Regions from separate parts of the Mesorhizobium sp. M7A.F.Ca.CA.003.01.2.1 genome, predicted to be linked through region 1. Evidence: riboswitches for the same ligand, from Rfam matches in the RefSeq annotation. Region 1 holds a riboswitch; the other holds the start of a gene.
The links. A riboswitch is a leader RNA that binds a small molecule or an ion and turns the genes downstream of it on or off. The one in region 1 is predicted to bind thiamine pyrophosphate.
Positions count from the first base shown of each region.

Region 2: it holds a riboswitch for thiamine pyrophosphate, as region 1 does, so the genes downstream of both, thiB (thiamine ABC transporter substrate binding subunit) here and thiC (phosphomethylpyrimidine synthase ThiC) in region 1, are expected to answer to the same signal.

Region 1 covers NZ_RZRA01000018.1:4,265-14,382, reverse strand. The annotation lists gene EN969_RS02070 (hydroxymethylpyrimidine/phosphomethylpyrimidine kinase) at 1-464, opposite strand, end outside; gene EN969_RS02065 (thiamine phosphate synthase) at 455-1,060, opposite strand; gene EN969_RS02060 (thiazole synthase) at 1,057-1,830, opposite strand; gene thiS (sulfur carrier protein ThiS) at 1,832-2,029, opposite strand; gene thiO (glycine oxidase ThiO) at 1,998-2,999, opposite strand; gene thiC (phosphomethylpyrimidine synthase ThiC) at 2,996-4,831, opposite strand; TPP riboswitch at 4,935-5,051, opposite strand; gene EN969_RS02035 (hypothetical protein) at 5,369-5,632, opposite strand; gene EN969_RS02030 (metallophosphoesterase) at 6,124-7,461, shown strand; gene EN969_RS02025 (hypothetical protein) at 7,464-9,530, shown strand; gene EN969_RS02020 (hypothetical protein) at 9,527-10,118, shown strand, end outside.
Region 2 covers NZ_RZRA01000130.1:1,124-7,653, forward strand. The annotation lists gene EN969_RS08060 (ABC-F family ATP-binding cassette domain-containing protein) at 1-1,802, opposite strand, end outside; gene EN969_RS08065 (thiamine diphosphokinase) at 1,804-2,463, opposite strand; TPP riboswitch at 2,551-2,665, shown strand; gene thiB (thiamine ABC transporter substrate binding subunit) at 2,709-3,707, shown strand; gene thiP (thiamine/thiamine pyrophosphate ABC transporter permease) at 3,716-5,341, shown strand; gene thiQ (thiamine ABC transporter ATP-binding protein) at 5,334-6,125, shown strand; partial or broken gene EN969_RS08085 (M48 family metalloprotease) at 6,384-6,530, shown strand, end outside.

The DNA.
Region 1 (10,118 bases):
GCCGGTTCGGAACCAGTAAGGAGCGCCAGTTCAGGAAGGTTGGGCGTGACAATGCAGCAAAGCGGCATCAAATCGCGCTTCATGGCAGCGATAGCGCCTGCTTCCAGAAGTGCGCGGCCTGAGGTGGAGGCCAGCACAGGGTCGAGTACTGCCGGCACTTGCGGAAATTTGCGCAGCACTGCGGCAACGGCAACAATGATCTTGGCAGTCGCCAGCATGCCGATCTTGATTGTGGCTACGTCGTTGGCCTGTAGCGCGGCACACATCTGATTGGCCACCATGCTGGGTGGCGAATGATGGATTTCGATCACGGCGTCGTGCGTTTGCACCGTTAGCGCTGTGACGGCGAGACAGGTGCGCACGCCAACGGCAGAGATCGTCTCGATGTCGCGTGCTATTCCAGCACCCCCGCTGGAATCTGATCCGCCAACGACAAGCACATGCGGTTCTCGTCTCATCGCCATCGGTCCGTCTTTTCGATCCATTCTCGCGTGCGCGCTTCGGGGTCGAAGCTCAACGTGATGTCCGTGACCACTGCGGCGCTGTTGGCGCCGGCCTCAAAGACGCCGTCGAGGCGGTCGGGGTTGAGGCCGCCGATGGCGACCAATGGGATCGGCGCCACCCGCCGCTTCCACTCGCTGATCCGCTCTAGCCCTTGCGGTGCCCACTTCATTTTCTTCAAAGTGGTGGGATAGATCGGACCGAGCGCGACATAGTCGGGCTCGGCAAACATGGCCGTTTCCAGCTCGACATGATCATGCGTGCTCAATCCGAGCCTGACGCCCGCTGCCCGTATCCTCGAGAGGTCGGCCGTTTGCAAATCCTCCTGGCCCAGATGCACGAAATCGCAGCCTTCCTCGATTGCCAGGCGCCAATAATCATTGATGATGAGCTGGCTTTTGTGTTGGACACACCAGGCCTTCGACTTGCGGATCTCCGCGCGCAGCCCGGTTTCATCCATGGTTTTGATGCGAAGCTGAATCAGCTTGACGCCGAGCGGCGCCAACCTTTCGATCCAGGCGGCGCTGTCGACGATCAGGTAGAAGGGATCGAGCTTCATGAAAAAACGGCCCTGCCGACCATCGGTGTCGATGGCACGGCGACGTCGCGCGGTTCGAGCATTCCCGAACTGAACGCCTCACGACCGGCGTCGACCGCCTTACCGAAAGCACGCGCCATGCCGACCGGATCTGCCGCCTTGGCGACCGCTGTGTTCAGGAGCACGGCGTCAAAGCCGAGTTCCATGACGGTGGCCGCGTGCGACGGCCGTCCGAGCCCCGCATCCACAATCAGCGGGACGCCAGGGAAATATCCGCGCATCGAGCGCAGCGCCGTCATGTTGACCGGTCCCAAGGCGGAACCGATCGGTGCGCACCACGGCATCAGGACCTTGCAGCCCGCTTCCAGCAGCCGCTCGGCGACAACGAGATCGTCGGTGGTATAGGGGAATACCGCAAAGCCGTCCTCGCACAGGATGCGGGCGGCTTCAACCAGACCGAACACATCCGGCTGTAGCGTGTCGTGATTGCCGATCACTTCGAGCTTGATCCAGTTGGTGCCGAAGACCTCGCGCGCCATTTTCGCGGTGGTGACGGCTTCCTTGACGGAGAGGCAGCCGGCGGTATTGGGCAGGGTTCTGGCGCCCAGCGAGCGGATCAACGACCAGAATTGTTCGCCGGCCCTACCGCCCGCCATCTCACGCCGCAACGAGACGGTCACCACCGACGTGCCCGATGCCTTGACTGCATCGGCAAGGATGGCCGGCGAAGGATACTGAGCCGTGCCGAGAAGCAGGCGCGACGAAAGCTCGGTTCCATAAAGCTCCAACATGCTAGCCGCCCTGCATGGGCGAGAGGATTTCGATCCGGTCGCCGTCGCTCAACTGGAACTCCGCGCGGTTGGCTTTGTGCACGAGGTCGCTGTTGACGGCGGTGGCGAGCCAATCGCCCTCATAGTCGAGCGCGGCAAGCAACTCGGCCAGCGTGGTGGCGGCAATCTCACGCGCCTCGCCGTTGACCATCAGTTTCATGAGCATGCTCCTTGGTTCTGTCTTGACTGAAAACCAGGTCGGCAGCCTGGCGCGCCATGGCGGGGGCGAGGAGAAAACCGTGACGATAAAGACCGTTGATCGCGATGATCTCACCGTCTGTTTCGACGCGTGGCAAATTGTCGGGAAATGCCGGACGGACACCCACACCGGTTTCAACGATCTCGGCCTCACCAAAGGCCGGATGGAGGGCATGGGCGGCGCCCAGCAGCTCCATCATGGAACGCGCCGTCACCGGTCCGGCGCTCTGGCTTTCAATCATCGTCGCTCCGATCATGAAACGGTGATCGGTGCGCGGCACGGCATAAAGCGGAAAGCGTGGATGAAGCAAACGGACCGGCCGCGACAGCGAGACATCAGGCGTGCGAAGGATCAGCATTTCGCCGCGAACACCGCGCAGCCTGTCATCGGCCGCTGCCATTCCCATGCAGTCTATCTGACGGGCGAATCCCGAAACAGGCCGGGCGTCGCAGCCGAAGTGGAATTTGACACCCATGGTCGCAAGCTTGTCATGAAGTGCCGCCATCGCCGGGCGTGGGTCGAGGTGAGCCTCGTCGGGGAAGAGCAATCCACGCCGGAAGCGGCCGGCGAGGTCGGGTTCCAGGAGCGCAATTTCGTTTTCATCGACGCGCCGATGCCCTGACGTGCGACTGGCGAACCGGTCAAGCTCACCGGCATCACGCGGCGCGGCCACGACCAATGTCCCGGCCCGTGTCACCTGACCCGACAGCACCGCATCCCACCAGTCGGCAGCATCGCGTCCGAGATCCAGCACCGGCTGCTCCGCGCTTTCGCGCTCGCACCATGGCGCCAGCATGCCGCCGGCGAACCACGACGCGTTGCCACCAAGGCCATGCCGCATCTCGGCGACGGTGACCGTCGCGCCGCGGGCGGCGAGTTCGAAAGCGACGGTGAGGCCGGCAACGCCGGCCCCTTTGACGAGCACCCTCATGATGGTTTGGGAGCCTCTGGCACGACCGGTACGCCAGTCTCGTCCGCCTGCATGTAGAGATCGCCGCCCTCCCGGTATTTTGCCGCCATTGCCGCCATGCCTTCCTTCTGGGCCTCGGCACGGATGTCGTGGGAAATGCGCATGGAGCAGAATTTCGGCCCGCACATCGAACAAAAATGTGCCAGCTTGTGCGCCTCCTTGGGCAAGGTCTGGTCGTGGAAGGACCGTGCGGTTTCGGGGTCGAGCGACAGGTTGAACTGGTCCTCCCAGCGGAACTCGAAGCGCGCGCGCGAAAGGGCATCATCCCTGGTTTTCGCTGCCGGATGGCCCTTCGCCAGATCGGCTGCATGGGCGGCTATCTTGTAGGTGATCACGCCAATCTTGACGTCGTTGCGGTCGGGAAGGCCGAGATGCTCTTTCGGCGTGACGTAGCAAAGCATTGCGGTGCCGAACCAGCCTATCATGGCGGCACCTATCCCTGAGGTGATGTGGTCATAGCCCGGCGCGATGTCGGTCGTCAGCGGCCCCAACGTGTAGAACGGCGCCTCACCGCACACTGCGAGCTGCTTGTCCATGTTCTGCTTGATCTTGTGCATGGGGACATGGCCCGGGCCTTCGATCATCACCTGGCAGTCCTTTGCCCAGGCAATCTTGGTGAGTTCTCCAAGTGTTTCCAGTTCGGCGAATTGCGCCGCGTCGTTCGCATCGGCGATTGAACCGGGACGAAGGCCGTCGCCGAGCGAGAAGGAGACGTCATAGGCTCTGGCGATGTCGCAGATCTCCTCGAAATGCTCGTAGAGGAAGCTCTCCCGGTGATGGTGCAGGCACCATTTGGCCATGATCGAGCCGCCGCGCGAGACGATGCCCGTGACCCGGTCGACGGTCAGCGGGATGTAGTGCAGCCGCACGCCGGCGTGGATGGTGAAATAGTCGACGCCTTGCTCGGCCTGCTCGATCAGCGTGTCGCGGTAGACCTCCCAGTTCAGATCCTCGGCGATGCCGTTGACCTTTTCCAGCGCCTGATAGAGCGGCACCGTACCGATCGGCACCGGCGCATTGCGCACGATCCAGTCGCGGATGTTGTGGATGTTGCGGCCGGTCGACAGGTCCATCACCGTGTCCGCGCCCCAGCGGATAGCCCAGACCATTTTTTCGACCTCTTCGGCCATCGACGATGTGACAGCCGAGTTACCGATGTTGGCGTTGATCTTGACCAGAAAATTGCGACCGATGATCATCGGCTCGCTCTCGGGATGATTGATGTTGGCGGGAATGATTGCGCGCCCGCGCGCCACCTCGTCGCGCACGAATTCGGGTGTGACGAAATCTGGGATCGCCGCGCCGAAGGCTTCGCCGTCGCGTTGCAGCTTGCCGCGCATCACCTCGCGGCCGAGATTCTCGCGGATGGCTACGAACTCCATTTCTGGCGTGATGATGCCGGCGCGCGCATAGGCAAGTTGGGTCACCGCCTTGCCCTGCTTGGCCTTGAGCGGCCGATTGCGTATCGGAAATTCCGGTGTCAGGCGCTCGCCGGTGGCGAATCCATTGTCTTCCGGCCGGACGTGGCGGCCGTCATAGGCTTCGACATCGCCACGCGCCGTGACCCATTCGTGGCGAAGCCGGGCAAGGCCTTTTTCGATGCTGGTTTCGACTGATGGATCGGTGTAGGGGCCGGACGGATCGTAGACGGTGACGGGCGGTTCGCCGGCCGTCGGATGGACGGAAATCTCGCGCATCGGCACCCTGATCTGCGGGTAGAGGACGCCGGGCTTGTGGATTTTCCGCGAGGCGGGCAGTGGTCCCGTCGATACGGCGGGGGTGAGGGCATTCATCGTGAGGCTCCTTTGCTCATGCATTGGAGACCCAGTTCTGTGCCGGAAGGATGAAAAGACGCTTCTGTAGACCTGCTGCAACAGGACCTCGGGCGTAAACTCCCGCAAAGCGCTTGCACCGTCCCTACGCCAGTATGAACTGGATCAGGTTCAACGGGTCACTGCGCCGCGAAAGCCAGCAGTATCTCAGCCCCTTGCCGGGACTCCCCTGGTGAATGCCTTAGGTTGAACGGGCTGACGCTATCTTGTCAAGCGCATTCGGGCGCCTTCGGCCGGTGGCGACGACCGGCGGCCAGCCGGGCGGAGAGCTCGCGCATGCATCGGGGACAAGTCACGCCCCGTAGACCGGGGCTGAATGGCCAAAGCCTCATTCGCTTCGTGAAGGATGGAGAAACTGTATTGGCCATGTGCGCGTATCGACCAAGTAGCTCAGGCGGTCACGGATGTGGTTATTCTGGTCGAAGGTGACGAACGGCCTTGGGGGTCACCTCCTTTAGGATTCAGAGGTTGGAAGACGGCTTCTCGCGATCACGGCCATCAGGAAATACCTGTCTTCGGCTCAACCTCGACATGGCGTCCGATCGACCGCAGATATACAGCTATCTCGTTCATGAGATGATCGCGTTCGCCGTAGATTTCAGCAATCCTACGCAGCTGTGGCTCGACGGCCCTCCGTTGCGCTGGCGTGAAATCAGCATCGCCAAAGACGTATCCCAAGTTGCCAATCGCGCAAATTTTGCAGCCGGCGTCCACAACTGCTTGTACGAATGCCGGAATGTCTTTTTCTTGCATGGTCTTCATGTCGAACCTCTCGTGAATGGCGTGCTTGCGCCCCAATCTGCCTTTTCAGCGTGTCCTCTGGGCGGCGCAAGCCCTGAGCGTGACTGTGCACGGGCAACCTCGACTATCCCATCTGCCACGCTCTTTAGAATCGGTGGGGTCTGGTGATCGCAGGCTGGGCCACTCAAAAGCCTGCAAGAAGAAAGTCATGGCGACCATTGCTCAAGATCGCAAGGGTGCGTGCAAGACCTTCCGTTGGCAGTCATGCACGCTCGCTCAGAGATAGTCCGGCCGCGGAAATTCTCCCTTATTCGTAAGAAAGCTCATTGAGCAACTGGGCATTGAGCAACTGGGTCTCACGTCACGGGTCTCGTGTGCTTCACAGCCGAAAAATAGCCGCCGTGGCAATTCTCGAAAAGTGCAGGCTACCTCGTTAAGGACACTGCGGATGATCGTTCGCGCTTGGCAAAAGCGAACGGATTAGTCTATGGCTCTCGGCAGGGGGGCGAGTTATGCGGCGGGTGCGAATCCTTCAAGTAGGCGATATTCACTATCCGGACTGGCATCCTTCCTCTAGCAACATCGATGCCAAGGATAGCAAGTTCGCTCCGAAAATAACGCAGAAGCTACGCGCGTCTTCGCTGCGTGCCGTCTTGACGAAACTTCGGCGGCTGACGACTTCGAAGCCCTTGGATTCGATCGCCTTCATGGGGGATTTCACGAGCCGTGGCGACAAGACCTTCATTGCTTCGGCATTCCAGCATTTCACGTTGCTCTGCCGCGCACAGGGACGCAGTTCAAAGGCGCTTCCGTTGATATTCGTACCGGGAAATCACGATGTGAACCGTGATGACGCGCGCGAACTTGGACCGACTGAGAAATTCAGCGAAATGGCGAGTTTAGCCGCCCGCTTGGGTTGGCAGACCGTTCCCGTGGACCAACCCGTGCACTTCAGACTTCCGACAGGATCCGCAGGCGCAAACTTCATCCTCGTCAACACAGCGATAGGCAGTTGGGAGCTTCAAAACCTTCCCGCGTTCCTTCGTGATCGTCTCGAGGCACTCAGTCCTTCTACAGAGCCTCTAGATCTCGGCTCGCCGGACATCTCGGGACATTCGCCCGCGACACCTCCCAGCGATCCAGACAAGGAGGCGTCCGACGACGAGTATTACGGTCAGATGGACACGCCATACATCTCGCGTGAGATGCTTGCAGGCCTACAGGAATTGCTCCAGCAGCCCGACATGCGTTACGGCATCATAATCGGCCATCACAATCTGCTGCCACAAAAGACTCCGCGCATTACGCCATACGCGGAGATGCTCAACAGCGGATTTGTCAGAACTCAGCTGCTGCAGGGCAACAAGCCTATCGTCTACCTGCATGGACACATACATGCTGATCCGGTCGAGATCGTCAACGATCCAAGGTTTCCGGACGGCAAATTGATCTGCATCTCAGCACCAGAGATACAGTCAGGTTTCAATGAGCTCGTCTTCTTCACGACCGATCAGGGAGAGCTCGTCGGCATCCGACTTATACCCTACCGCACCAATGTCGCCGACGGGACGGTCATGGAAGGCGAACATTGCTTTATTTCGACCATGTCCAACGGCAAGGCCTTTCTGAACAACGACACGTTTGACCTGCTGCGCCGACTGCGCGACCATGCCACCAGGCGCGGGAATGGGTTACTCTTCTGGGACGAGATCACTGAGATTGCTGCCTCCGCCGAGCTCGGGCTAGATCTGGAAGACTCTCTTCTGATGCTCCAAGCGGCGCGCTTCATCGAGATAGACGGCCTCACCAAGGCAAACTCGGCTTGGCGCATTAAGGTAAGGGACGAATAGCGATGGAGAATCCGTTCGGCCCCAACAGGATCGAGTACGAAAGCCGCCCGATACTGTGGTTCAGTCAGAAGTCGGCGTTGATTTCTGCCGCCGCCAAGCCGGTCTTCGTCGCAGGGACGAGAGGCAGCGGCAAGACCAGCATTCTTCGCTCGCTTTCCACAGTCCATATTCTTGAAGACAAAAGTCTCTCGGACCAAGTCGGCAAGCTCGCTTGGTATGGCGTCTTCTTCCAGCTCAATGAGACATTCTCGCCCCTAATCGACAACGCCGTTCTGAACCTCATTCCGGAGCGGATACGCTTCGACACGGCCGCCGTGATCCCGCGGCAATTCGTAATCTTCTCTCACTATCTGGAGCTGAAGATAGTCGAACGCCTGCTCGAGAGCATCGGCCAGCTCAGACGCGACGGCCACTTGAAATACCGGGCCTCCGAAGATAGGGACGTCGCCCTGGCACTGCATCGCGAAGTGCTGCACTTCATACCCCAACCTGCCCGTCTCGACTTCTTCAGCATCGATGAGCTGCGGGGTGGGATAACCCGGTACGTCGACGAATGCTTCAACGCGTTCTTCTTTGCCGCCGATGCCGGAGCGACCGGCTTCAGAGCAACAGACCCTGGCGCGATCATTAACAAGGTCGCGACCGCGATCACTCCACTTTTAAATGGCCCATCTTTCGCCGGTGACAGGGCGCCCTTCTTCAAGATACTGATTGACGACTGTGAAGCACTGACACCGCTCCAACAGCAGTTCCTGAACACCTTGGTGAGAAAGACGCGCGGCAACGTGAAATGGGTCCTCGCCTACATCGGCGGCCTCTACGACACGATCCGGACGATCATACCCGGCCAGTCGCTCTCGAATGCTGACCGGGACGTCGAGAATCTTGATTCAGTCGATCCGAGGGAGTTCGCCACGCTGTGCGAGAACGTGTCGTCGCTTCGGCTGTACTATGCGCTTCCTGACCATCTGCGGAGTGATCTCGAGCGCAACGATGCGCTCAGCGCGTTTTCGCTCAAAAACCGGCTGGGGCGGCTTTCCGTCAATGACATCATCGAGCGGGTTATCATATCGGGTCATTCCGAGGGCAGAGAAGAGCTTGTGGCACTTGCTGATGCAGCACGTGAATTCCTCTCCGTGAATTTGAGGACGGCGGATCAGCAGCAATTCCTTCTTGATCGAAAAGCGCGCCCTTATGCCGAAGGGCTGGCGCTCGCGCTCATGAACCCGGAAATTAAGCGCCGGCCCATGAGCAAGGCGGATGCTTCAAATCTGAAGAGGTCGATCGCCCGGAAACAGGGATGGGCTTTTCTGAAAGCGTGCCAGATGCTGCGTCTGCATGACTACCCGTACGTAGGGCACCAGATCATCACATCATTGAGCGACGTCTGTATACGCGATTTCCTTGATATAATGGGAGAGATCTTCCGCCGCAGTGTTCCGAGTTCCAGTGATCCACGAAAACTGGTGGAATTCATCAACTCGGATTTACAGATTCATCTCGAACAGCAGAGACAGGCTGTGAACGCCGCCTCTCAACGGAAGCTTGATGGACTTCAGGCGCTTTCACATCCGTACGAAGAAGAGAGCGTGCGCATGGTGCGGGCGTTGGGTTACCTGACCGCTCGCCTCCAGACAGAGTTTGCCGAAGAAAATGCTCTAGGAACGACAGAGAGAGGCATTTTCAGGGTTGATCTAAAGGAAATGCGCTCGCTGGTGAACCGACTGGAGCAACCCAGCGGAAAACTGGACGAGGTCCTGCGTCGGGCGGAAAGGGATGGGTTTATCCGGGAGGTCTCCGCCGCCGGCAACTTTGAGGTGGACCGCGCCGACCCCGCATCGAAGGAGATGATGATCAGATTGCATCGGCGATTTGCACCTTACTTCGGGTTCTCCTATCGCGGCCCGTACGAAATCAACACAATCCCTGCGGCGCGGATGGTCGACCTGCTTTTTACCAGGCATCGGCTCCCAGAAGACTGGGCCGACTCGGTGTTTAAGGAGCTCGTCGCGCGGCCCGCACTCAAGACCGAATTCCAGCACTCGCTTTTCGAGAGCGATCTCGAATGACCGCTTCAACTGTCGAGTATCGAGTCTTCGGCCATCTGGCCGTCACCGAGAAGGCGAGAGATGCAGGTACCTGCGAAACGATGGAGGCAGATATCGCGATCGTCGCGCTTGGATGGGAAACGCGTTTCGCCGCGTTCGAAAACCATCTTGACCTGAAGGTCGGCAAGATCGTGGTTCTGGACTTTGCTCTGAAGGAAGCGAACGTCCCAGCCGTCGAAGAAAACCGGCGAAAGCTCATCGCTATGGGTACCCGATGGGGCGTCGAAGTGACTGTGATCACCCTCGAGCCTTCCATCGAGTATCAGAAGAACATCAATCTCCTCGATCACCTGCTCACTCAGATGGCCGCTTCATGTGGCTCATACGAAGGAAGCCTGCGGAAGGTTTTCGTCGAGTGCTCGACGATGCCGCGAATCTACATCCAATGGCTGATTGCGGTGGCATTCAAGAAAATGTCGATTCAGTCTCTCGAATTCGGGTACGCCGAAGGTATCTACGGGAACGCGATCGGCAAAGAGGATTTTTCCAGCGGCTTGGACCGATACGTCACCGTCCCTCATCTTCAAGGCAGCGGAGGAATGGGCGAAG
Region 2 (6,530 bases), on a different contig from region 1:
CGCAACATCTCCAGTTCCAGCCATTCTTCCTCGAGCGCGGCCAGCGTCGCGCGCTCCTTGTCGAGGGCGGCGATGGTTTTCTGGAACGAGGCCGGATCGCGCTCGTAATAGGCCGGATCGGCGATGTTGTTCTCCAGCCTCGAGATCGAGGCCATCACAGCTTCGATTTTCTTCGGCAGGGATTCCAGTGCGAATTTCTGCTTGAACGACAGTTTCTTCGCCGGCCCTTTTGGCGCGGCGGCTTCGCTCTTGCCTGACGCGGGCGCCTCGCCATTTTCGGCTCTCGCCCGCGCCTTGCGGTCGTCCAGCTTCGTGCCGCCGCGCTGCGCCAGCATGTCGGAGTAGCCGCCGGCATATTCGATCCAGCGGCCCTCACCATCCGGCGCGATCAGGCTGGTCACGGTGCGGTCGAGGAAATCGCGGTCGTGGCTGACCAGGATGACGGTGCCGGCGAAACCGGCGACCAGTTCCTGCAGCAGTTCCAGCGTCTCCATGTCGAGATCGTTGGTCGGCTCATCGAGCACCAGAAGGTTTGCGGGCCGCGCCAGCACGCGCGCCAGCAAGAGCCGCGCCCGCTCGCCGCCGGACAACTCGCGCACCGGCGTGCGCGCCTGCTCGGGCTTGAACAGGAAATCCTTCATGTAGGAGACCACGTGGCGCTGCTCGCCATTGATGACGAGGTTTTCGCCGCGCCCATCGGTGAGATATTGTGCCAGCGTCTCCTGCGGGTCGACCGCCTCGCGCTTCTGGTCGAGCGTGGCGATCTCCAGATTGGTGCCGAGCCGCACCGAGCCGGCGTCCGGCTTCATCTCGCCGGTCAGCATTTTCAAGAGCGTGGTCTTGCCGGCGCCGTTCGGCCCGACCAGGCCAACGCGATCGCCACGCTGGATGCGGGTCGAAAACGCCTTGACCACGGTGAGATCGCCAAAGCTCTTTTCGATGTTTTTCGCCTCGATCACCAGCTTGCCGGACTCGGTGGCGTCGCTCGCCACCATGATCGCCGACCCTTCGGCCCCGCGATGACCGCGAAAACGCTGACGCATGGTCTGCAACTCGCCGAGCCGGCGCATGTTGCGCTTGCGCCGCGCCGTCACGCCGTAGCGCAGCCAATGCTCTTCGCGAACGATCTGGCGACCGAGCTTGTGCTGCTCGCGTTCTTCTTCCTCCAGAACCAGGTCGCGCCATTCCTCGAAATGGCCGAAGCCCTTGTCCAGCCTGCGGGTCTGGCCGCGATCGAGCCAGACCGTGGCGCGCGACACGCGTTCGAGGAAGCGGCGGTCGTGCGAGATGACGATCAGCGCCGAGGAGGTGCGGATGAGTTCTTCTTCCAGCCATTCGATGACCGAGAGGTCGAGATGGTTGGTCGGCTCATCGAGCAGCAGGATATCGGGCTCCGGCGCCATGACGCGGGCAAGGGCGGCGCGCCTCGCCTCGCCGCCCGACAGGTCGTTCGGACGTTCCTCACCCGACAGGCCGAGATGCTCCATCAGATAGCTGGCGCGGTAGGGATCGTCGGCGGGGCCAAGCCCGGCCTCGACATAGGCGCGGACAGTGGCAAAACCTTCCATGTCGGGCATCTGCGGCAAATAGCGGACGGTCGCCGAAGGCTGGCGGAACACTTCGCCGTCCTGCGGCTCGATCAGGCCGGCGGCGATCTTCAGCAGGGTCGACTTGCCGGACCCGTTGCGGCCGACCAGTGCGATCTTGTCGCCGGCCGAAGCCGTCAAGGCGGCGCCATCGAGCAGCGGCGTGCCGCCGAAGGTCAGTTTTATCCCATCAAGGTTGAGAAGGGGCGGGGCCATGTCAGCTTTCAGGTAAGGGATAGGGATGAGCGAGCAGCATCGCGCGGCCATGGCCGAGCGCGATTTCGAGGCGGCCCCCGGTCTTGTCGGACTTGACCTCGTTGGAAATGGTCAGCGACGAACCGAACGCCACCTTGACGTGAGCGAGCGGCCATTTGGCGCCGGTGACGGTCAGGCCGTCGAGCTCGGAAAAGCCGAGCACCGAAAACAGCGTGCCGTCGGCATAGTCGAAGCCGGCCGTTCCGCGCAGCAGGGGGATGCCTTCCTGAGCGCCGCTGGTCAAAAGCACGTCCGTTCCCGCCTCCGCCAGCCGCAGGGCGAGCGACAGATGCAGAAAAGCGTGGTCGGCGCGCTTGCCGCCAAAGGCGCCGGCCAGCACCAGGCGGGTCGCGCCGCGCTCCAGTGCCGCGGCGACGGCAAGTTCGCCATCGGTCTGGTCCTTTTCCGCCGGGAAGGTCCGGCGCGGCACGGAAGCGAGATCGTCCGGCAGGTTGGCCGGCACCGAATCGAAATCACCCACCCACAGCTCCGGCACGAGACCCAGCAACCGCGCATGACCGATGCCGGCGTCGGCGGCGATGACGCGGGAGCCTTTGACCTGACGGTCGAGCCGTGGCGTACGGATGAGATCGCCGCCAAGCAGGATGGTGAATGTGCTCATATCGTGTGGCCCTTACCAGCCCGGCACGGGAAACGGAAGGCGGCAAACTCCCGCTTGCATGGCGGATCGGCCCGGCCTATGTGTCGAAACGCTCTAACGGGGTGCCGGACGCGATCTTCGCGGACCGGCTGAGAGGCAGTCTCGCCAACCCGCTGAACCTGATCCGGTTTGTACCGGCGGAGGGATTAGACGTTTCGGACAGTCCGACGCCTCAATTCCTTTCAATTCAAACGAAGGAGGCGCCGATGCGCACGCTTTTATACGCTCTTGTTTCAGCAACGGTCGTGGCCTTGTCCGGGCCCGCCTTGGCCAAGGACAAGCTCACCGTCTACACCTATGAGAGTTTCACCGCCGACTGGGGTCCGGGTCCCGTGGTGAAGAAGGAGTTCGAGGCCGAATGCGGCTGCGACGTCGACTTCGTCTCGGTCGCCGATGGCGTCGCGCTGCTCAACCGCGTCAGATTGGAAGGCACATCGACCAAGGCCGATATCGTGCTTGGCCTGGATACCAATCTCACCGCCGATGCCAAGGCGTCAGGCTTGTTCGCGCCGCATGGCGCGGTGACGGATGTCAGTGTGCCGGGCGGCTGGAGCGACGACACGTTTGTCCCCTTCGACTACGGCTATTTCGCTGTCGTCTACGACACGCAGAAGATGAAGACGCCGCCGAAGAGCCTGAAGGAGCTGATCGAAGGCAGTGCCAACGACAAGATCGTCATCCAGGATCCGCGCACCTCGACGCCAGGCCTCGGCCTGCTTCTTTGGGTCAAGTCGGTCTATGGCGACAAGGCACCCGAGGCCTGGGCCAAGCTCAAGGCCAAGGTGCTGACCGTGACGCCGGGCTGGAGCGAGGCCTATGGGCTGTTCACCAAGGGCGAGGCGCCGATGGTGCTGTCCTACACGACGTCGCCAGCCTACCACATGGTCGCCGAGAACACGGAGCGCTACCAGGCGGCCTCCTTCGAGGAGGGCGAGTATCTGCAGATCGAGGTGGCGGGTATCACCACGACAGGAGCCAAGAATCCGCTGGCGGCCAAGTTCATGGCCTTCATGACCGGGCCGAAATTCCAGGATGCCATCCCCGAGACCAACTGGATGTTCCCGGCAGGCAAGACCGACAAGCCGCTCAATCCGGCCTTCGACAAACTGGTCAAGCCGACGAAGACCTTGCTGTTCAGCCCGCAAGAGGTCGCCGCCAACCGCAAGGCCTGGGTCGATGAATGGCTGGCGGCGATGAGCAAATAGGCAGCGCGATGGCGCCGGCGCATTCCACGGATTCCCGCGTCAGTGCCGGCATTGTCGCGCTCGCTGCAATCGCGCTGCTGATCGGCGGCGCGTTTGCCGGCCTGCTTTTCGAGGGCGCCCATGATTTCTCGGGCGCCTGGGCAGCCTTCGATCCCTATCTGCTTCGCGTCATTCGCTTCACGCTCTGGCAAGCGGTCCTGTCGACGCTGCTTTCGGTCATCCCGGGGCTGTTTGTGGCGCGCGCTCTGTCGCGGCATCCACGTTTCTTCGGCCGCGCCTTCATCCTGCAGATCTTCGCCGTGCCGTTGGCGCTGCCGGCCATCGTTGCAGCGCTCGGCATCCTGGCGCTTTATGGCCGTGCCGGCTACTTCGCCGGCGTGCTTGCCGTTATCGGCGGCGGAAGCTGGCCGGGCATCTATGGCCTGTCCGGCATTCTCGTCGCCCATGTCTTCTTCAACCTGCCGCTGGCGACGCGGCTGTTCCTCGAGGCGCTGCAGACCATACCGGCCGACCAATGGCGGCTGGCGAGCCAACTCGGCATGGCGGCCCGGCCGGCGTTCCGGCTGATCGAATGGCCAACGCTGCGCGCCGCACTGCCCGGCGTCGCCGGGCTTGTGTTCATGCTCTGCATCACATCCTTCACGATCGTGCTGACGCTCGGCGGCGGGCCGGCCGCGACGACGCTTGAGGTCGGCATCTACCAGGCGCTGCGCTTCGATTTCGATCCCGCACGGGCCGTTGCACTGACGCTGCTGCAGATCGCCTTGACCTTTATCGTGGTGCTGGCACTGACGCGGCTAGGCGCCAATGTGGTCGGCGACACCAATTTGCCGGTCGCGCAACGCCGCTATCTCTCGGTCAATCGGAGCGAGACCTGGTTGAACGCGCTACTCATCGTCCTGGCGCTGCTGTTCGTTGTCGGGCCGATGGCGGCAACCGTGATGGCCGGATTGAGTGCCGATCTCGCCCGCTTGGCCGGCGAGGCCACTGTCCGGCAGGCAACGCTGACCAGTGCGGCGCTCGCCTTCCTGTCGGCGCTGCTTTCGGTGATGCTGTCGCTGGCGCTGACCATGGCGCGGCGGGCACTGGCGCTGAACCGCCGTGCCGGCGCAAAGACACTGCTCGAACACGCCACCGATACAGGCGCCGGTTTTGTCCTGGTCGTGCCGCCGATCGTCGTCGGCGCCGGCTGGTTCCTGTTGTTGCGCCATGTCGGCGATGTCTTCGCCATCGCTCCGGTCATGGTCGTCACCGTCAACGCGGTGATGGCGATGCCGTTTGCGCTCCGCGCCGTGCGTCCCGCCTATGATGCAGCGAGCGAGCGTCACGAACGGCTCTGTGCACAGCTCGGCATTGCGGGCTGGAACCGGCTGATGCTGGTCGACTGGCCGTCGCTGCGGCGACCGCTCGCCACGGCCTTCGCTTTCGCCATGGCGCTGTCGCTCGGCGATCTCGGTGTCATTGCCTTGTTCGGCAGTGATTCCGTGCAGACATTGCCCTACCTTCTTCTGGCTCGGATGGGCAGCTACCGCACCGAGGATGCCGCCGGCCTCGCACTGCTGCTCGGCCTCGTCTGTCTCGCGTTGATCGTGGCGGCGCACTGGCTGGGAAGGGAGGAGGTCCGTGATGCGTGAAAAGGCGGCCAACGGGCTCGCGAAGGGCGCGCCGGTGCGGCTGGACAAAGTGTCGTTCAGCTATGGCAGCTATGGCGAGGCGCCGCTTGTTTTCGATGTCGAGTTTGCCGCGGCGACGATCACCGCCATCATGGGGCCGAGCGGTTCGGGCAAGTCGACACTGCTCAATCTGGTCGCCGGCTTCGAGACCCCACGGTCGGGCCGCGTGCTGGTCGGCGGTGTCGATGTCAGCGCCGAGCCGGCCTCGGCGCGGCCGGTGTCGATGGTGTTCCAGGAGAACAATCTCTTCGCGCATCTTTCCGTCGAGCAGAATGTCGGGCTCGGCCGCTCGCCATCCCTGCGGCTGACCGAGGCGGACCGCGCTGCGGTCGCCGAGGCGCTTGCGCGCACCGGTCTTGCGGGCAAGGAGAAACGCCTGCCGCGCGAGCTCTCCGGGGGCGAACGCCAGCGCGTCGCCCTGGCCCGCGTGCTGGTGCGCGACCGACCGGTGTTGCTGCTCGACGAGCCCTTCGCTTCGCTCGGACCGGCTTTACGCGACGAGATGCTGGATCTGGTTGCCGCCGTTCATGCCGAACGCGCCATGACAGTGCTGTTCGTCACCCACCAGCCGGAGGATGCACGCCGCATCGGCGAGCATATGGTGTTTGTCGACAATGGGTTGGTCGCCGCCACCGGCAAGGCTGATGATTTCTTCGCCGGGGCTGGTCCGGAGGCGTTCCGGCGCTATATCGGCGCGGGTGCCGGATATTCCACATCACGCGATGTTGCCCGGAAGCGGACATAATTTACGGTCAAACCGGCTCCAGGCGATGTGGCGTTTGCTTGCCATGACCGGGGGAGTGTGGCTAGGTCCGCCCTACCGGTCCGGCACAGGCCGTGATTTGCCTGCAGTATCCGGCGCCCGCCCCTGGGATGGGCCGCGGATACTGCAGCAGTTTGAGATATGGCACGTGAACATTCTGAAGATCGTCCCCGATTTTCAATGTCATGTGCCGGGACCCGAAAGGAAGCCGTTCTGGCGATCGGCGCTAACACATTGGGAATGAAACCGCTGGCGCGCTTTCTCGCGCTGGCCGGCTTTGCCGTGGCGTTGGCAAGCTGCCAGATGTTCACGCCGCCGGAGGTTCAGGAATCCGGCTTCCAGCCTTCCGACAAGCCGATCACGGTGGACAATGTCGGCGCCAACAAC